DNA from 2 places in the Nocardioides lacus genome. Region 2 is predicted to be linked to the other one. Evidence: riboswitches for the same ligand, from Rfam matches in the RefSeq annotation. Region 2 holds a riboswitch; the other holds the start of a gene.
The links. Region 2 has a riboswitch for cobalamin ahead of P5P86_RS15095 (VWA domain-containing protein). Riboswitches for the same ligand answer to the same signal wherever they lie in the genome.
Positions count from the first base shown of each region.

Region 1: another riboswitch for cobalamin. It lies ahead of P5P86_RS07165 (hypothetical protein); the one in region 2 lies ahead of P5P86_RS15095 (VWA domain-containing protein).

Region 1 covers NZ_CP123620.1:1,525,146-1,535,022, forward strand. Annotated here, with positions in the region: gene gatA (Asp-tRNA(Asn)/Glu-tRNA(Gln) amidotransferase subunit GatA) at 1-657, shown strand, start outside; gene gatB (Asp-tRNA(Asn)/Glu-tRNA(Gln) amidotransferase subunit GatB) at 661-2,163, shown strand; cobalamin riboswitch at 2,248-2,408, shown strand; gene P5P86_RS07165 (hypothetical protein) at 2,482-3,561, shown strand; gene P5P86_RS07170 (hypothetical protein) at 3,563-4,462, shown strand; gene P5P86_RS07175 (energy-coupling factor transporter transmembrane component T family protein) at 4,482-5,543, shown strand; gene P5P86_RS07180 (ABC transporter ATP-binding protein) at 5,540-7,147, shown strand; gene P5P86_RS07185 (ECF transporter S component) at 7,180-7,974, shown strand; gene P5P86_RS07190 (hypothetical protein) at 7,964-8,233, opposite strand; gene P5P86_RS07195 (EamA family transporter) at 8,377-9,252, opposite strand; gene P5P86_RS07200 (WD40/YVTN/BNR-like repeat-containing protein) at 9,271-9,877, shown strand, end outside.
Region 2 covers NZ_CP123620.1:3,193,885-3,203,761, reverse strand. Annotated here, with positions in the region: gene cobJ (precorrin-3B C(17)-methyltransferase) at 1-1,080, shown strand, start outside; gene cobM (precorrin-4 C(11)-methyltransferase) at 1,077-1,844, shown strand; gene bluB (5,6-dimethylbenzimidazole synthase) at 1,844-2,464, shown strand; gene cbiE (precorrin-6y C5,15-methyltransferase (decarboxylating) subunit CbiE) at 2,509-3,741, opposite strand; cobalamin riboswitch at 3,793-3,933, shown strand; gene P5P86_RS15095 (VWA domain-containing protein) at 3,958-6,066, shown strand; gene cobO (cob(I)yrinic acid a,c-diamide adenosyltransferase) at 6,069-6,683, shown strand; gene cobBC (bifunctional hydrogenobyrinic acid a,c-diamide synthase/histidinol phosphate aminotransferase CobBC) at 6,680-9,121, shown strand; gene cobT (nicotinate-nucleotide--dimethylbenzimidazole phosphoribosyltransferase) at 9,118-9,877, shown strand, end outside.

The sequences.
Region 1 (9,877 bases), 1.7 Mb from region 2:
CGCTTCGAGGAGTCGGTCGCGCTGCTGAAGGAGATGGGCGCCGAGGTCGTCGAGGTCTCGCTGCCCAGCTTCGTGCACGCCATGGCCGCCTACTACCTGATCCTGCCGGCCGAGTGCTCCTCCAACCTCGCCAAGTTCGACGCGATGCGCTACGGCGTCCGGGTCACGCCCGAGGGCTCGCCCTCGGCCGAGGAGGTCATGAAGGTCTCCCGCGACGCGGGCTTCGGCGACGAGGTCAAGCGCCGCATCATGATCGGCACCTATGCGCTCTCCAGCGGCTACTACGACGCCTACTACGGCCAGGCCCAGAAGATCCGCACGCTGATCATCGAGGACTTCACCAGGGCCTTCGAGCAGGTCGACGTGCTGGTCTCCCCGACGGCGCCGTCCACCGCCTTCCCGATCGGGGAGAAGGTCGACGACCCGCTCTCGATGTACCTGCAGGACCTCGCCACCATTCCGGCCAACCTGGCCGGAGTTCCGGGCATCTCGCTGCCCTCGGGCCTCGCGCCCGAGGACGGGCTGCCGACCGGCGTCCAGTTCCTGGCACCGGTGCTCGAGGACGCCCGCCTCTACCGGGTCGGTGCGGCGCTCGAGGCGGCTCTGTTCGAGCAGTGGGGCGGCCCGATCGTGCCGCCGGCGTACAAGGAGGACTGAGCGATGACCCAGACGCTGCCCGACCTGGTCGACTTCGACGAGGTGCTGGAGAAGTTCGACCCCGCGATGGGCCTCGAGGTCCACGTCGAGCTGAACACGAACACCAAGATGTTCTGCGGCTGCCCGACCACCTTCGGCGCGGCCCCCAACACCCAGGTGTGCCCGACCTGCCTGGGCCTGCCCGGCGCGATGCCGGTGGTCAACGCCAAGGCGGTCGAGTCGGCGATGCGGATCGGTCTCGCGCTCAACTGCGAGATCGCGCAGTGGTGCCGCTTCGCGCGCAAGAACTACTTCTACCCCGACATGCCGAAGAACTTCCAGACCTCGCAGTACGACGAGCCGATCGCCTTCGACGGCTACCTCGACGTGGAGGTGGAGGGCCAGACCTACCGCATCGACATCGAGCGTGCGCACATGGAGGAGGACACCGGCAAGGCGACCCACGTGGGCGGCGCGACCGGGCGCATCCACGGCGCGGACCACTCGCTGATCGACTACAACCGCGCCGGCATCCCGCTCATCGAGATCGTCACCCGGCCGATCCTGGGCACCGGCGAGAAGGCGCCGCTGGTCGCCCGGGCCTACGTGAGCGCCCTGCGCGACCTGATCAAGGCGCTGGGCGTCTCCGACGTACGGATGGACCAGGGGTCGATGCGCTGCGACGTCAACCTGTCGCTGGCGCCGAAGGGCTCGGGGACGCTCGGCACCCGCTCGGAGACCAAGAACGTCAACTCCCTGCGCTCGGTGGAGCGCGCGGTGCGCTACGAGATGTCGCGGCACGCCGCTGTGCTGCTCGGTGGCGGGTCGGTGTTGCAGGAGACCCGGCACTTCCACGAGGACGACGGCAGCACGTCGCCGGGCCGGGAGAAGTCGGACGCGGAGGACTACCGCTACTTCCCCGAGCCGGACCTGGTCCCGGTGGCGCCGGCGCGCGAGTGGGTCGAGGAGCTCCGGACCACGCTGCCCGAGCCACCCTCCGAGCGCCGCGCGCGCCTGCAGGCGGCCTGGGGCTACACGGACCTGGAGATGCGCGACGTCATCAACGCCGACGCGATCGAGCTCATCGAGGAGACCGTCGCCGCGGGTGCCGCCCCGCAGGCGGCCCGCAAGTGGTGGCTCTCGGAGATCTCCCGGCGGGCCAACGAGGCAGGCGTCGACCTCGGCTCCGCCGGAGTGACGCCGGCGCAGGTCGCCGAGGTGCAGCAGCTGATCGAGGGGGGCACCCTCAACGACAAGCTCGCCCGGCAGGTGTTCGACGGTCTCTTCGCTGGGGAGGGGACGCCCGCCCAGATCATCGAGAAGCGCGGCCTCGCGCTCGTCTCCGACGACGGCCCGCTGCTGACCGCCATCGAGGAGGCTCTCGCCGCCCAGCCGGACATCGCGGACAAGATCCGGGGAGGCAACCACAAGGCCGCCGGTGCCATCGTCGGCGCGGTGATGAAGGCCACCCGCGGCCAGGCCGACGCCGCCCGCGTGCAGCAGCTGATCATCGAGAAGCTGGCCTGACCGCCGGCTGATCGCATGTAACGCGGTGTCCGGTCGTCTCTTGCGGTGCTGCAGCACCGCCGAGGAGCGACGTACACCGCGTTACATGCTTGGTCCTGTCCCGGGTTAGGCTTCGACTGCTAACAACCAACACGCTCGTGTCGGGGGAAGCCGGTGAGACTCCGGCGCTGACCCGCAACCGTGACCCTGAGACTCGACAGGCCGCCCAGGGAAGTCGGAGCACCCGCCGCGAAGCGTCTTGACCACATCGCTGTCGAGGTACGCAGCGGGTCGGTTCCTTCCGGTCCACCCGTTGCCAGCAGCGGGAAGGACACCACCATGCGCAAGCTCCTCCAGTCCGCAGCCGTCGCGTCGGCAGGTCTGCTCATCGTCAGCACCGGCGCGGCGAACGCCGCCCCCGCACCCACGACGGCCGCGGGCACCTGGCTCAAGCACCAGTTCACCGGCGGGGTCGTCCACAACACGGCGTACGACGTCGACGACTACGGCCTGACCGCCGACACAGCGCTCGCCCTCAAGCAGCTCGGCGCGAGCAAGGCGAAGCTCAAGACCACCCGCAAGGCCCTCGCTGCCCACGTGAACGACTGGGTCCGCGGCGGCACGACGAGCGACCTGTACGCCGGGTCCGTCGCGAAGGCAGCGGTCACCGCCGATGCGCTCGGGGCGAACCCCAAGAAGTTCGGCGGCGACAACCTGGTCAAGCTGCTGAAGAGCACTGTCTCGACCTCGGGCGCCACCAAGGGCCGGATCCGGGACACCTCGGCGTACGGCGACTACGCCAACACGCTGGGTCAGGCCCTGGCCGCGCAGGCTCTGTCGACCGACGCGCCGACCAAGGCCAAGCCGGTGGTCACCTACCTGCTCAAGCAGCAGTGCTCCTCGGGCTACTTCCGGCTCTACTTCGCCGACCCGTCCGCCCCGCAGACCTGTGACGCGGGCGACCCCAAGACCACCAGCGTGCCCGACCCGGACGCCACCTCCGCGGCCCTGCTGAGCCTCGAGGCGCTGCCCCACCAGACGGCGAAGGTCAAGAAGGCGGAGAGGAAGGCCGCGCGCTGGCTGCGCAAGCAGCAGGCCGGGAACGGCTCGTTCATCGGCGGTACGACCACCGCGACGCCGAACGCCAACAGCACCGGGCTGGCGGCCTCCGCGCTCGCCGCCGCGGGTGATTGCCGCCAGGCGCGCAAGGCCGCCACGTGGGTCGCCAAGCTGCAGGTGAGCAAGAAGCGGGCGAAGGGTGCGCTCAGCTCGGCGTCGGGCGCGATCGCCTACGACAAGGCGGCGCTGTCCGCCGCCACCACGGCCGGCATCACCAGCGACACCCAGGACCAGTGGCGCCGCGCCACGACGCAGGCGGCGCCCGCGCTGAGGTACCTCGACTCCGGCAGCTGCGCCTGACGTGCAGTCCCTGCGATCCCTTCTCGCTGCGGCCGCCCTCGTGCTGGGGGCGGCCGCGCCGTTGACCCTCGCGCCGTCGTCCGCCTCGGCCGCCGGTGGTTGCGGCGCGCAGTCGGTCGCCGTCGTCGTCGACTTCGGCGCGCTCGGCGGTGGGGTCTCGCAGCGCTGTGTGAGCGGAGGCGGCACGGCCGCGGCCCTCTTCGTCGCCGCCGGCCATGCGCTGACCCGGGTGCAGACCCAGCCGGGCGCCGTGTGCAGCGTGGACCGGAAGCCGGCCGGACCCTGTGCGCAGATGCCGCCGGCGAACAGTTACTGGGGTCTCTTCTGGACCGACGGCTCCTCCTCCCACTGGTCCTACGCCAGCTCCGGCGTCGACGGGCTCAGCGTGCGCGCGGGCGGATCGCTCGCGTTCGCCTGGCAGAGCAGCGCGGGCACCCGGTCACCGGGCATCGCGCCGGCGGTGACGCGCACGGCCACCTCGCCCAGCCCGTCCGTGAAGGCGTCGGCGAAGGCGCACACCACGCGCGGCTCGAAGGCCTCGAGCGGCTCGAAGGCCTCGGGCAGCACCGGGGCCGCCAGTCCGGCGACCACCCCGTCCGCGCCGGCCACCGCATCGTCCTCGCCGGAGGGCCGGCGTGCCTCCGCGCGCGCGTCGGCGCGCGCCGCGACCCCCTCCGCCGCTCCCGCCACCGCGAGCACCGGACCCGCGAGCACCGGACCCGCGAGCACCATCGACGTGACCGCCTCACCGACCGCCGCGGCGGCGCACTCGACCACCTCGGCGCCTGTCGCCTCCGACCCGGACGGCGGCCTGCCCGGTTGGATCGCCCCCGCTGTGGTCGCCGCCGTCCTCGCCGCCGGGGGCGGCATCGCGGTGGCGCGCCGACACGCTCGCGGATAGCCGCACGGCACCCGAGACGATGCGACGCGACCTGCACCCGCTGGCGTGGTGGGCCTGGGCGATCGGGCTGGCGGCGTACGCCTCCTTCCTGACCAACCCCTGGCTGCTCCTGCTGGTCATCGCCGTCGCCGGCCTGGTCGTGGCCGCACGACGCGGCCACCAGCCCTGGGGCAGGTCCTTCCGGCTCTACCTCGGCATGGGTGCCGCGATCGTCCTCGTCCGGGTGCTGTTCCGGATCCTGCTCGGGGGCACCGCCGGCCATGTGCTGATCCACCTGCCCGAGATCCCCCTGCCCGGGTGGGTGCTCGGCATCCGGCTGCTGGGTCCGCTGACCCGTGAGGCGCTCCTCGCGGGCCTCTACGACGGCCTGCGACTGGCAGCGATCGTGATCGCCGTGGGCGCGGCCAACTCCCTGGCCAATCCCAAGCGGCTGCTGCGCTCGGTTCCGCCGGCCCTCTACGAGATCGGGACGGCGCTGGTGGTCGCCGTCACCATCCTTCCCCAGCTCGCCGACAGCGTGCAGCGCGTGCGGCGGGCCCAGCAGCTCCGCGCCGGCGACACGCGGCGGGTCGGTCGGCTGCGCCGCTTCCTGGTGCCGGTCCTCGAGGACGCCCTGGAGCGGTCGCTGGCCCTGGCCGCCGGCATGGACACGCGTGGCTACGGCCGGTCGGGTGGTGCCAGCCTCGCCCAGCGCAGGGTCACCGGGACGCTGATGCTGCTCGCGCTCCTCGGACTGTGTGCGGGCACCTTCGCGGTGCTGGACGAGACGGCGCCGCGCTGGCTCGCCACCCCGATGGTCGTCGCGGGGCTGGCGCTGGCGGTCCTCGCGCTCGTCGTCGCGGGTCGCCGTGTCGAGCGCAGCGTCTACCGCCCGGACCCGTGGCGCCGGGCCGAGACGCTCGTCGCGCTGACCGGCCTGGCCGTCGGCCTCGCCGGCTGGTGGGTCAGCCGGCACCAGCTCGCCGTCGCCCATCCGGATCTCTCCGTCGGACCGCAGGTCAGCCTGATCGCGCTGCTCGGCGCCCTGGTGGGGCTGCTCCCGGCGGTCGCCACCCCCGAGCCCGCGGCGGCCACCGCATGAGCGCCACCGAGCTGCTGCGCCTCGTCCGCGTGAGCGTGACGCACCCCGACGCGACGGTGCCGGTGCTGACAGAGGTCGATCTGGCCGTCGAGGAGGGCGAGCTGGTCCTGGTCTCCGGACCGACCGGCGCGGGCAAGTCCACGCTGCTGGGCGTGGTGAGCGGCCTGGTTCCGCGATTCAGCGGGGGGTCGCTCGCCGGCGACGTACTCCTCGACGGTCGCTCGATCGTGCATGCGCCCCCGCGCGAGCGCGCGGCCAGCATCGGGTACGTCGGACAGGACCCTGCGGCCGGCTTCGTCACCGACACGGTCGAGGAGGAGCTGGCCTACGGGATGCAGCAGCTCGGGCTCGCGCCCACGACGATGCGCCGCCGGGTCGAGGAGACGCTCGACCTGCTCGGCATCGCCGAGCTCCGCGCCCGCGACCTGCGAACGCTCAGCGGCGGTCAGCAGCAGCGCGTCGCGATCGGCTCCGTGCTGACGATGCACCCCCGGCTGCTGGTGCTCGACGAGCCGACGAGCGCGCTGGACCCGACCGCCGCCGAGGACGTGTTGGCCACGCTGACCCGGCTCGTGCACGACCTCGGCGTCAGCGTGCTGCTGGCCGAGCACCGGCTCGAGCGGGTGGTGCCGTTCGCCGACCGGATCGCGCTGCTCGACGGTGGCGGCACCCTGCGCGTCGGCGAGCCCGCCGAGGTGCTGGCCGGCTCGCCGGTCGTCCCGCCGATCGTGGAGCTCGGCCGGGCGCTGGCCTGGACCCCGCTGCCGCTCACGGTCCGGGAGGCTCGCCGGCGGGCGCGGAGCCTGGACATCGCGGGGCCACCGGCCCCCGCGACCGATCATGGGACGCGCGTCCTGGAAGCCGACGGCGTGAGCGTGACCCGCGGCAGCACCGCTGCGCTGCGCGGTGTCTCCCTCGACCTGTACGCCGGAACCGTCACGGCGCTGATGGGCCGCAACGGTGCCGGCAAGTCCACCCTCCTGTGGACGTTGCAGGGGAGCCAGCCGCGCCGCCTCGGCTCGGTCTCGATCGGCGGTGAGGATCCGGCCAGGCTGACGCCGGCGGAGCGACGCTCACGCGTCGGGCTGCTGCCGCAGACGGCGGCCGACCTGCTCTACCTGGAGACCGTCGCCGAGGAGTGCGCCGCCGGCGGTCCCGACACCCGCACGATCCTCGACCGGCTGGTCCCCGGGATTCCGGGGGATCGGCATCCGCGCGACCTGTCCGAGGGGCAGCGGCTGGCCCTGGCCCTCGCGCTGGTCCTGGCCGCGCGACCCGTCGCCGTCCTGCTGGACGAGCCGACGCGCGGTTTGGACTACGCCGCCAAGAGGCAGCTGGCGAGCATCCTGCGGCGGCTCGCCGGGGAGGGCCGTGCGGTGCTGGTGGCCACCCACGACGTGGAGTTCGTCGCGGAGAGCGCCGACGAGGTGGTCGTGCTGGCCGACGGGGAGGTCGTCTCCCACGGCCCGACCCGACGGGTCGTGGCCGAGTCCCCGGCCTTCGCCCCGCAGGTGACCAAGGTCCTCGGCCACCCCTGGCTGCATGTCGACGAGGTCCGTGCCGCGATCGCACAGGGGCGAGCCGGGCGGGGGGAGCCGCGGTGAGTGCGATCCGGGTCTCGCTACGTTCGGCAGTGGTGCTCGGCCTCGCTTCCGCGGCCGGCCTGATGATGCTGTGCTGGCCGCTGCTGGTGCACGGTCGCGACGGGGCCGGCGGAGCGGTGCAGCCGCCCTTCGTGTTCCTGCTGCTGCTGCCGGTCGTCGTCGCGGTGGTGCTCGCGGAGCTGGGTGAGGGTGGCCTGGACCCACGCGTGTTGGCGGTCCTGGGGGTGCTGAGCGCGGTCAACGCGGTGCTGCGCGGGATCTCGGCCGGCACCGCCGGCGTCGAGCTGGTCTTCTTCCTGCTGGTGCTCGCCGGCCGGGTCTTCGGCCCCGGCTTCGGATTCGTTCTCGGCTGCACCTCGCTGTTCGCCAGCGCGCTGATGACGGCTGGTGTCGGGCCGTGGCTGCCCTACCAGATGCTCGCCTCCGCCTGGGTAGGCATGGGGGCCGGCCTGCTGCCGCGGCGGGTGCGCGGACGCCCTGAGATCGCGATGCTCGCGGCGTACGGCGTGGTCGCCTCCTACCTCTACGGCCTGCTGCTCAACCTGCAGGGCTGGCCGCTGCTGACCGGCGTCGCGGTGCCGGGACACACCGGCAACCTCTCCTTCGACCCGACGGCCTCGCTCCCGGCGAACCTGGGCACGTTCGGGCGCTACACCCTGCTGACCTCGACCGGCAGCTTCGACACCGGTCGGGCGATCACCACGGCTGTCGCGGTGGTGGTCCTCGGGCCGGCGGTGCTCACCACCCTGCGCCGCGCGTCGCGGCGCTCGACGGTCGTCGGCACCGTCGAGACGTCACCTTCGGCAGCGCGCGAGGTCATCTCCTGAGGGCGCCGTCGCCGGCGCCGCGCCGCTCGGGCACCGCGACCGGCTCCTCGACCTCCCGGCTCGCCGGGCGGTGGAGGCCGAGGTCGTGGACGTCGGGCCGGTGCTCGTCGAGGAAGCGCGCGACCTCCTCGCGCTCGGCGCGACGGACGGCGAGGACCGCGTTGGCCGCGTAGGCGTTGTGGCGGGCTCTGCGCACCGAGTCGGCCGGCCATCGCAGTGGCTTGGTCAGGGCACGGGGCAGGACGAGGAACGGTGACATCCGAACTCCCGAGGGGTGGTGCAGGTGGTGGGTTGCGATCCACCGTACGGGCGATCGGGCCGCTGCGGGAGACCGCACGGGCTACTGAAATTTCAACGGTGGGTGACGCCGCGGCGAAGCCTCAGGTGCCGGTCAGGCAGCGCTCAGGCCGACGGCTCGGCACCCCAGTCACGGGTCGCCCCGACGGACGCGACGATCACACACACCAGCGCCAGCCACTGCACGAGCGAGAGCGTCTCCTGCAGGACGATCAGCCCCGCCAGCGCAGCCGCCGCCGGCTCCAGGCTCATCAGGATCCCGAAGATCGCCGGCCGCAGGCTGCGCAGCGCGACGAGCTCGCAGCTGTAGGGGATGACCGAGCTCAGCAGCCCGACGAGCGCACCGAGCAGGACCACGTGGGTGTGCTGCAGGTCGGCGGCATGGCCACCGAGCGCCAGCGGGGTCAGCAGCAGGGCAGCGACCGTGGAGGCGACCGCCAGGCCGTCCATCCCGGGCCAGCGCGCACCGGTGGACCGGCTCAGCAGGATGTACGACGCCCAGGCGGCCCCGGCCAGCAGCGCGAACCCGACGCCGCTCCACGTCAGGTCGCCCGGCTCGAGGCCCAGCAGCAGCACCCCGACCCCGGCCAGCAGCACCCAGGCGAGATCGCGCAGCCGACGCGAGCCCGCTACCGCCAGGACGAGCGGGCCGGTGAACTCCAGCGTGACGGCGATGCCCAGCGGGATCCGGGCGAACGACTGGTAGATCGCCCAGTTCATGGTGCCCAGGGCGACGCCGAAGCCGAGCACGACCAGCCAGTCGCGGCGGCTGCGCCCACCGAGCCGCGGTCGCGTCCAGGCGAGCAGTGCCACTGAGGACGTGGCCAGGCGCAGCCAGGTGATGGTGGTCGGGTCGACGGTGTCGAAGAGCGACTTGGCGATGCCGGCACCGAACTGCACCGACACGATGCCGATCACCACCAGCAGCACCGGGGACGGCGCAGACTTGTCCGTCCGGCCTGCTGACAGGGGCTGGGTCACTGGATCACCCTAGGAAGTGTGGAGACGACACTGATGGTCGGGACCCGCAAGGGTCTGTGGCTGGGCACGTCCGACGACGCTCGTACGACGTGGGCGTTCGACGGTCCGCACTTCGACGTCGAGGAGGTCTACGCGGCGCTGGTCGATCGCCGTGCAGGCCGCACGAGGCTCTTCGCCGCGTGTTCGAGCCTGTGGCTCGGTCCGCTGGTACGGCGCAGCGACGACGGCGGTGCCACCTGGCAGGAGGCGTCGGTGAAGTTCCCCGACGACGTGGATGCCAGCGTCTCGCGGGTCTGGCAGCTCGCAGCGGGGACCGACGAGCGCACCGTGTGGGCGGGCACCGAGCCGGGGGCGGTGTTCCGCTCCACCGACGGCGGGGAGAGCTTCGCGCTGGTCCGTGGTCTGTGGGACCACCCGCACCGTGCGCAGTGGGCCGCCGGGTTCGGCGGCCAGGCGTTCCACACCATCCTGCCGCACCCGACCGACCCGGACTCGGTCACCGTGGCCATCTCGACCGGCGGCGTCTACCAGACCCACGACGGCGGCGCGACGTGGGAGCCACGCAACAACGGCATCCGCGCCGAGTTCCTGCCCGAGGGACAGCAGTACCCCGAGTTCGGCCAGT
Region 2 (9,877 bases):
CCCGAGCCCGAACTGGCCCGCCGGCTGGCCGACACCGACGGCGCCATCGTGATGAAGCTGGGCCGGAGGTTCCCCGCCGTCCGGCGTGCGCTGGCGGCTGCGGGCAGGCTCGACGGCTCGTGGTACGTCGAGCGCGCCTCGCAGCCCGAGGAGCGGTGGCTGCCGGTCGCCGACGTGGACCCGGAGTCGGTGCCGTACTTCTCCCTCATCGTGGTGCCCGGCGACAGCGCGCCGCGGGCGGACACGGGGCGGCTGCGCGCTTCAGCCGAGTCGAGCGCGAGAGCCGAGCTGAGCGAGGTGCCCGAGCCCTCCGACGGCCCCGGAACGGCGCCGGACCGGCGAGCCGAGCTGCTGGTGATCGGACTGGGGCCCGGGCCCGACGGCTGGCTGACCCCCGAGGCGAGCGCCGCCCTGGCGGAGGTCGAGCACGTCGTCGGCTACGCGCCGTACGTCGCTCGTGTCCCGCAGCGCGCCGGCCTGCAGCGGCACGCCTCCGGCAACACCGTCGAGGTGGACCGGGCCCGGTTCGCGCTGGATCTCGCCCGTGCCGGCGAGCGGGTGGCGGTGGTCTCCGGTGGCGACGCCGGAGTCTTCGGCATGGCCGCGGCGGTCTTCGAGGCCGTCGAGGACGATCAGCGCGCGGGGCGTGCCGCCGTACCGGTGCGGGTGCTGCCCGGCGTGAGCGCGGTCCAGGCCGTCGCCGCCCGCGCCGGAGCGCCGATCGGTGCCGACTTCGCCGTCGTCTCGCTCTCCGACCGGCTCAAGCCGTGGGAGGTGGTGGAGCGGCGGCTGCGGGCGATCGCCGAGGCGGATCTCGTGCTGGCCGTCTACAACCCGGCCTCGCGCTCGCGCACGACGCAGGTGGCTCGGCTGCGGGAGGTCCTGCTGGACCACCGCAAGCCCGAGACGGTCGTCGTCGTGGGCCGCGACGTCGGCCGGGCCGAGGAGTCGCTGAGCGTCACCACGCTCGCCGAGCTGGATCCCGACCGCATCGACATGAAGTGCCTGCTGATCGTCGGCGCCTCCTCGACCCGCGTGACGAGCGCCGGTCAGGTGTGGACGCCGAGGTACGTGCGGTGACGGGCATCGTCCACTTCGTCGGCGCGGGTCCCGGGGCCGCCGACCTGCTCACCGTCCGGGCGACCCGGCTGCTGGCGCAGGCGGAGGTGGTGCTCTACCCGGGCACCTACCTGGATCCGGAGGTGCTCACCCACGCCGGAGCCCGAGCCCGCCTGGTCGACACCCAGGACCTGGACCTGGACGCGATGACCGAGCGGATGGTCGCCGCGGTCGGCGAGGGACGCACGGTCGTCCGGCTGACCTCTGGCGACCCGTCGCTCTACTCCGCGCTGCAGGAGCAGACCCGGCGCCTGGACGCCGCCGGCGTGCCCTGGGACGTCACGCCCGGCGTCCCGGCCTACGCCGCCGCCGCCGCCCGGGTGGGGGCCGAGCTGACGGTGCCGCTGGTCGCGCAGTCGGTCGTCCTGACCCGGACGCAGGCGCGGTCGACGGCGATGCCGCAGACCGAGGCGCTCGCGGCCTTCGCCGCCACCCGCTCCACCCTCGTGCTGCACCTCTCGATCACCCGGGTCCGCCAGCTGATGGCCGAGCTCGTGGGGGAGTACGGCGAGGGCTGCCCGGTGCTGGTCGTCCACCGCGCGAGCCAACCCGGGGAGCTGGTGCTGCGAGGCACCGTCGCGACGATCGCCGACCAGGTCGAGGCCGCCGGCCTGCGGCAGGCGGCCGTGATCATGGTCGGCCGCGCGCTCGACCGCGACGGTGGGGAGTCCTACCTCTACGACGCGACGCGCGACCGGACCGCGAAGCGGGGGCGGCAGCACTGATGGAGCTCTACGACGCCATCAACCGCCGCCGCGACACCCGCCGGGAGTTCACCGGCGAGCCGATCGCCGACGACGTCCTGGCGCGGCTGCTCTCGGCCGCGCACTGCGCGCCGAGCGTGGGGATGAGCCAGCCGTGGGACTTCGTGCTGGTGCGCTCGCCCCAGACGCTCGAGGCGTTCGCGACGCATGTGGCCCAGGAGCGCGAGACGTTCGCCGCGACGCTGAGCGGCGAGCGGGCCGAGACCTTCGACCGGATCAAGATCGAGGGGATCCGCGAGTCGGGGCTGGGCGTGGTGGTGGGCTACGACCCCACCCGCGGGGGGCCGAACGTGCTGGGGCGGCATGCGATCGCGGACGCCGGCCTGTACTCGGCGGTCTGTGCCATCGAGAACCTGTGGCTGGCCGCCACCGCCGAGGGCGTCGGTGTCGGCTGGGTGTCGTTCTACCGGGAGGAGTTCCTGCGTTCGCTGGTGGGGATGCCCGAGCACGTCCGGCCGGTCGCGTGGCTGTGCGTCGGTCCGGTCGCCGACCTGCCCGACGTACCGGACCTGGAGCGCCACGGCTGGCGGCACCGCTCGCCGCTCGCGTCGGTCCTGCACCAGGAGCGGTACGGCGGCTGAACAGCCGTTCAGCGCCACGGGGAGCCCCGCCGTCATCCTTGCCGTCAGCGGGTCAGCGCCCACTGGGTCACCGTGCGCAGCGGTGCCCAGCCGCGGAAGGTGCCGATCGCGTCGACCTGCTCCACCGAGATCCGGGTCAGCTCGCCGCCCCGTTCGCGATGGTGCCCCGCCAGCAGCGCCTCGGTCTCCAGGGTCACGCCGTGCACGACCAGGCGTCCGCCGGGTCGCAACGCCGCCACGCAGGCCTCGAGCACGCCGGCGCGGGTGGCGCCGCCCCCGACGAAGATCGCGTCCGGCGCGGGCAGGTCGACCAGCGCATCGGGCGCACGACCGACGACGACCTCCAGGCCGGGTACGCCGAGGCGCGCCGCGTTGCCCGCGATCCGCTCGGCCCGTCCGGGATCGGCCTCGACCGCGACGGTCCGGCAGGTGCGGTGCGCCCGCATCCACTCGATCCCCACCGAGCCGGCTCCCGCGCCGACGTCCCACAGCAGCTGACCCGGCACCGGCATGAGCCGCGCCAGCGCGGAGGCGCGCAGATCGCGCTTGGTGAGCTGACCGTCATGCTCGAACGCCTCGTCCGGCAGGCCCGCTACCCAGCCCGCGGCCAGGGGACCCGCACAGCTGATCGCGATGACGTTGAGCCGCGGCGTGTGGGAGGGCGGTGACTGGGCCCAGTTGTGCGCGACCGACCACGAGCGGGTCTCCTGCAACGTGCCGAGGTCGCCGAGCACGTCGAGGAGCGACTCGCCGTAGCCGGCCCGGGTCAGGAGCTCGCCGACCCGGTGCGGCGTGTGCTGGTCCGAGCTGAGCACCAGGATGCGGCGACCCGGGGCCAGTTCGCGCAGCACCAGGGCGGGGTCGCGACCGACCAGGCTGACGACCGTGCACGACTCGGCCGGCCAGCCCATCCGGGCGCGGGCGAGCGCGATCGAGGAGAGGGCCGGGTGCACCTGCACGCGGTCGGTGCCGAGCAGGTCGATCAGGGTGCCGGCGATCCCGGAGACGAGCGGGTCGCCGGAGGCCAGGGCCACCACGTCGGCCTCGGCGTGCTCCTCCAGGAGCGCCGGGAGTCCCGCTCGCAGGGGCGAGGGATAGGGCACCCGGACCTGCCCGGGCGCAGCCGCGGAGGCGGGCGGGAGCATCGCCAGGTGGCGCGCGCCGCCGATGACCACGCCGGCCCGGGCGACCAGCTCCGGATCGGCGAGGTCGCCGTCGGCGGTGACGCCCACGACCGCGACCGGACGTCCGGCAGGCGACGGGGTGGCGGAGGACATGGGCTCAGACGCTATCGTGAGGCCCGGCACGAGGTGCCCCTACGGCCCAGCCTTCGGAAACGGTGGCGAAGACCGGCGGGGAGAATCTGGGAAGCCGGTGAGATTCCGGCACAGGCCCGCTGCGGTGAGTCCGGCCCACTCGATGAGTGGGACCGGGTGAGTCCGAAGACCGGCCTCGCGTCAGCCCACGACCATGGCGAGCGAGCGGGAGCCTCAATGCCGGTGCACTATCCCTTTTCTGCTGTCCTCGGCTGCGCGCCGGGCGAGCCCGACGGGCCGGCCTCCGCAGGCCTCGACGACATGGGTCTCGCGCTGCTCCTCACCTCGATCTCCCCGGAGATCGGTGGCGTCCTGGTGCGGGGTGAGAAGGGCACCGCGAAGTCGACGACGGTGCGGGCCCTGGCCAGCGTCCTGCCGCCGGTGCGGGTCTACGCCGGGGACCGCTTCTCCATCGACCCCGCCGATGCCGACGCTGTCTCCCCGGACGGCGCCTTCGGCGCCGCCTCGAGGGTCGAGACCCGGCCCGTGCGCCTGGTGGAGCTGCCGGTCGGCGCCACCGAGGACCGCGTGCTCGGATCGCTGCACCTGGAGCGCGCGCTCTCGCACGGCAAGGTGGAGTACGAGCCCGGCCTGCTCGCGCGTGCCCACCGGGGCCTGCTCTACGTCGACGAGGTCAACCTGCTGCACGACCACCTCGTCGACCTGCTCCTGGATGCGGCCGCGATGGGTCGGGTCAGCGTCGAGCGGGACGGCGTCTCGGTCGAGTACGCCGCTCGCTTCGTGCTGATCGGCACCATGAACCCGGAGGAGGGTGAGCTGCGCCCGCAGCTGCTCGACCGGTTCGGACTCACCGTCGAGGTCGCGGCGCCGCGCGATCCGGCGCTCCGGGTGGAGGTGGTGCGCCGGCGGATGGCCTACGACGCCGACCCCGCCGCGTTCGCCGAGCGGTACGCGGCGGCCGACGAGGAGCTGCGGTCCCGCGTCGCCGACGCCCGGTCGCGGCTGGCGTCGGTGCAGCTGGGCGAGGCCGCGCTGCTCACGATCGCCGAGGTGTGCGCGGCGTTCGAGGTCGACGGGCTGCGTGCCGACATCGTCACCGCCCGGACCGCCGTCGCGCACGCCGCCTGGTCAGGCCGGAGCGAGGTGACGAAGGCCGACATCCGTCGAGCCGCGCTGCTCGCGCTGCCGCACCGTCGGCGCCGCAACCCGTTCGACGCTCCCGGGCTCGACGAGGAGCTGCTCGATCGGATCCTCGGAGAGGACGAGCTGCCGCCCGAGCCGCCCCCGGCCCCCGATGGTCCCGACGGTGACGCGCCCGAGGATCCGGCGGCGACATCGAGCACGCAGGATGCTCCCGGCGAGCAGGACGGTGCCGGCGAGCAGGATGCTCCCGAGGATCACGCGCCGCAGGTCCCCGACCCCGAGACACCGGGCGAGACACCGGGCGAGACACCGGGAGACACCCCGGGAGCCGCAGCCACCTCCTCGACCACCGCGGCGCGTGCCGCCACGCCGTACCGGCCCAAGCTCCTCCAGGTCGCCGGCCTGGGGGAGGGCCAGCCGGGCCGCCGCAGCCGCGCCACCGCCAGCACCGGCCGACGGGTCGGCGCACGCCGTCCCGACGGTCCGACCGGGTCGCTGCACCTGGTCGAGACCCTGCTCGCCGCTGCCGGGAAGCAGAGCGGCCGGGAGCGGGTCGGCAGCCGGGTGGCGTTGCACGCCGAGGACCTGCGCGTCGCCGTACGGGAGGGCCGGGAGGCCAATCTCGTGCTGTTCTGCGTCGACGCGAGCGGCTCGATGGCCGCGCGCAAGCGGATGGGTCAGGTCAAGACGGCCGTGCTGTCGCTGCTGCTCGACGCCTACCGCCGGCGCGACAAGGTGGGCCTGGTCACGTTCCGCGGGGCGAGTGCCGAGGTCGCCCTGCCGCCGACGTACTCCATCGACATCGCCGCTGCCCGGCTCGACGAGCTCCCGGCGGGCGGCCGCACACCCCTCGCCGAAGGGCTGCTGGAGTCCGCCCGGGTGCTGCAGCGCGAGCGGCTCCGCGACCCGCGGCTGCGCCCGCTGCTGGTGGTCCTCACCGACGGCCGTGCGACGGGTGGTGCCGAACCCAGGGCGGCCGTCGCACGCTCGCTGCAGGCGGCGCGGTTCGTCGCCGGGCTCGGCGTGACGACCGTCGTGGTCGACTCCGAGTCCGGGCCGATCCGGCTCGGCCTCGCGGAGCGACTCGCCGAGGCCCTACACGCCGAGCACCTGCCGGTCGGGGACGTCAGTGCCGAGGCGTTGACGGCGACCGTCACCGCCCACACCGGGAAGGTGGCCTAGCCGTGCCCCAGGGCAAGCCGCTCGTCGTCCCCGACGACGGGCTGACCACCCGCCAGCGCCGCAACCGCCCGCTGCTCGCCATCCACACCGGCGACGGCAAGGGCAAGTCGACCGCCGCCTTCGGGCTGGCCCTGCGTGGCTGGAACCAGGGTTGGCGTATCGGGGTCTTCCAGTTCGTGAAGTCCGCCAAGTGGCGCATCGGCGAGCAGACGGTGCTCGAGCGGCTCGGCCGGCTGCACGAGGAGACCGGCGAGGGCGGCCCGGTGCAGTGGCACAAGATGGGCTCGGGCTGGTCCTGGAGCCGGCGCGAGGGCTCCGAGGAGGACCACGCGCTCGCCGCCGCCGAGGGCTGGGCGGAGATCAAGCGCCGGCTGGGTGCCCAGACGCACGACCTCTACGTGCTCGACGAGTTCACCTACCCGATGAAGTGGGGCTGGGTCGACGTCGACGACGTCGTCGCGACGCTGGCGAGCCGTCCCGGCTTCCAGCACGTCGTGATCACCGGCCGGGCGGCCGACCCGCGGCTGGTGGAGATCGCCGACCTGGTCACCGAGATGACCAAGGTGAAGCACCCGATGGACGCGGGCCAGAAGGGTCAGCGAGGCATCGAGTGGTGAGGCTGCCGCGCCTGGTCGTCGCCGCGCCCTCCACCGGCCAGGGCAAGACGACCATCGCGACCGGCCTGATGGCCGCGTTGCGCGCCGCCGGCCCGCACGGTCCAGGGCTCGCCGTCAGCTGTCACAAGGTCGGACCGGACTACATCGATCCCGGCTACCACGCCCTGGCCACCGGCCGGCCGGGCCGCAACCTCGACCCGCACCTGGTCGGCGAGGACCTGATCGCGCCGCTGCTGCTGCACGGTGCGCGTGTGCCCGTACCCGCCGACGTCGCTGTCATCGAGGGCGTGATGGGCCTGTACGACGGACGCATCGGCGCCGACGGCTTCGCCTCCACCGCGCACGTGGCGGCGCTGACGGCGACGCCGGTGGTGCTCGTGCTCGACGTCGGCCGGCTCTCCCGCTCGGCGGGTGCCATCGTGGCGGGGATGATCGCCTACGACCCGGCGGTCCGGATCGCCGGCGTGATCTTGAACCAGGCAGGCTCGGAGCGCAACGTCGCCGAGGTCGTGCGGTCGATCCGGGAGGTCCCCGTGCTCGGCGTCGTACGGCGCGACGAGCGGCTGGCGACCCCGTCGCGCCACCTCGGCCTGGTCCCGGTGGCCGAGCGCTCGGTGTCGGCCCAGACGGTCGCCCTGCTCGGCGAGCAGATCGCCGCGCAGGTGGACCTGTCCGCCGTGCTCGAGGTCGCGCGGTCGGCTCCCGCCCTCGACGCCGTGCCGTGGGCGCCGCCGACCACACCCGTCGCGCGAGCCGACGGTGCCCGACCGCGGATCGCCGTCGCCGGCGGGCGGGCGTTCACGTTCCGCTACGCCGAGACCGAGGAGCTGCTGACCGCCGCCGGGTGCGAGGTGGTGACGTTCGACCCGCTGACGGACGCCGCGCTCCCCGCCGGGACCAGCGGTCTCTACCTCGGAGGCGGCTTCCCCGAGGTCTACGCGCCCGAGCTGGCCGCCAACCGGGCGCTGATGGAGGAGATCCGCACCGCCGTCCGCGACGGGCTGCCGACGGTCGCCGAGTGCGCCGGCCTGCTCTACCTGGCCGAGTCGCTGGAGGGCACGGCGATGGCCGGCGTGCTGCCGACCACGGCAACGATGGGGCGGCTCACGCTGCGCTACCCGGTCGCGCTGGCTCCCGCCGACTCGCTGCTGACCCGAGCGGGCGAGCGGATCACCGCGCACGAGTTCCACAAGACCCGCGCCACACCGGGTGCCGGAGCGGGTGCCGGAGCGGGTGCCGGAGCGGGTGCCGGCTGGGGGCCGGCCTGGGAGGTGGACGGTGAGGCCGTCGGCTTCGGTGGCCCGAGACTGCACGCGTCGTACCTGCACGTGCATTGGGCCGGCCACCCGCAGCTGGCCCAGCGCTTCGCCGAGGCCGCGTCGAGTCGGGCCTGCGTCCCGGTCGAGTCGGGGCTGCGTCACCACGGTGATGCGGAGGCTCGCGACGGGCACCTCGACTTCGCCGTGAACGTGTACGCCGCAGCCCGCCCCGACTGGCTCGACGCAGCGCTGACCGAGAGCCTGGCGGGCATCGACTCCTACCCCGACCCGACCTCGGCGGCGGCGGCGATCGGCGCCCGTCACGGCCGCGCGCCCGACGAGGTGCTGCCGACGGCCGGGGCCGCCGAGGCCTTCACCCTGATCGCCCGGCTGCGGCCCTGGCGGCGGCCGGTGGTGGTGCACCCGCAGTTCACCGAGCCGCACGCGGCGCTGCAGCAGGCGGGGCACACGGTCGCCACCGTCCTGACCCGACCCGAGGACGGCTTCGCACTCGACGCCGGCCGGATCCCCGAGGACGCCGACCTGGTCGTCGTCGGCAACCCCACCAACCCGACCGGCGTCCTGCACCGCCGGGCGGCGATCGCTGCGCTGCTGCGCCCCGGCCGGGTCGTGGTGGTCGACGAGGCGTTCATGGACGCCGTCCCGGGGGAGCCGGAGTCGTTCGCCGACGCAGTGACGCCTGGAGTGCCACGCGATGACGTCTCGGCGGGCCTGCTCGTGCTGCGCAGCCTCACCAAGCACTGGTCGATCCCCGGCATCCGGGCGGGCTACGTGCTCGGTGAGAGCGCCCTGATCCGCGAGCTGGCCGCACAGCAGACCCCCTGGTCGGTCGGCACGCCCGCCATCGCCGCGATGCTCGCGTGCAGCAGCCCGCAGGCGCGGCAGGAGGCCGCGCGGCGCGCCGCCGAGCTGACCCGGTGGCGCACCTACCTCGTCGCGCAGCTGCACGAGCGCGGGCATCGGCCGGTGGACTCGCAGGCGCCGTACGTCCTGCTCCAGGCCGGCGCCGGCACCCATCGCCTGCTGCGCGAGCAGGGCATCGCCGTACGACGGGGCGACACGTTCCCCGGTCTCGACGATTCCTGGATCCGGATCGCTGTCCGGCCGCCCGAGCTCACCGACCAGCTGCTCACCGCCCTCGAAGGAGCCCTCCGATGACCCTCGTCCCGCCCTCCACCATCACCCGCGACCACGCCGCCAAGCGGCTGGCCGCCCTGGCGACGCCACCGGGTGCGCTCGGCCGCCTCGGCGAGCTCGGCGTGTGGCTGGCGGCCTGCCAGGGTCAGGTGCCGCCGCAGCCACTGGACGGCGCCGAGAGCGTGCGGCTGGTCATCTTCGCCGGCGACCACGGCGTCGCCGCGCACGGCGTCTCAGCGTTCCCGCCTGCGATCACCGGGGCGATGGTCCGCACGTTCCTGGCCGGCAAGGCGGGCGTCACGGCTCTCGCCCGCGCCCACCAGGTGCAGGTGCGCGTGCTGGACCTCGGCGTCGACGACGACTTCGAGGACCTCGACAGCGACCTCAGGGCGGCGCTGCAGCGGCACAAGGTCCGTCGCGGCAGCGGCGCCATCCACCTCCAGGACGCTCTCACCCGGGCCGAGACCGAGCAGGCGCTCGCCGCCGGTGCGGCGGTCGCCGGTGAGGAGATCGCTGCCGGTGCGCGCCTGCTGATCAGCGGCGACATGGGCATCGGCAACACCACCCCGGCCGCCGCGCTCGTCGCGGTGGCGCTCGGACTGCCGGCCGGCGAGGTCGTCGGCCGGGGGACAGGCATCGACGACGCCGCGCTCGCCCACAAGGCCGGCGTCGTCGATGCTGCCGTCGCCCGCGCGGGTGCACGCACCGAGGATCCGGTCGAGACCCTCGCCGCGCTGAGCAGCGCCGACCTCGCCGCCACCACCGGCTACCTGCTGG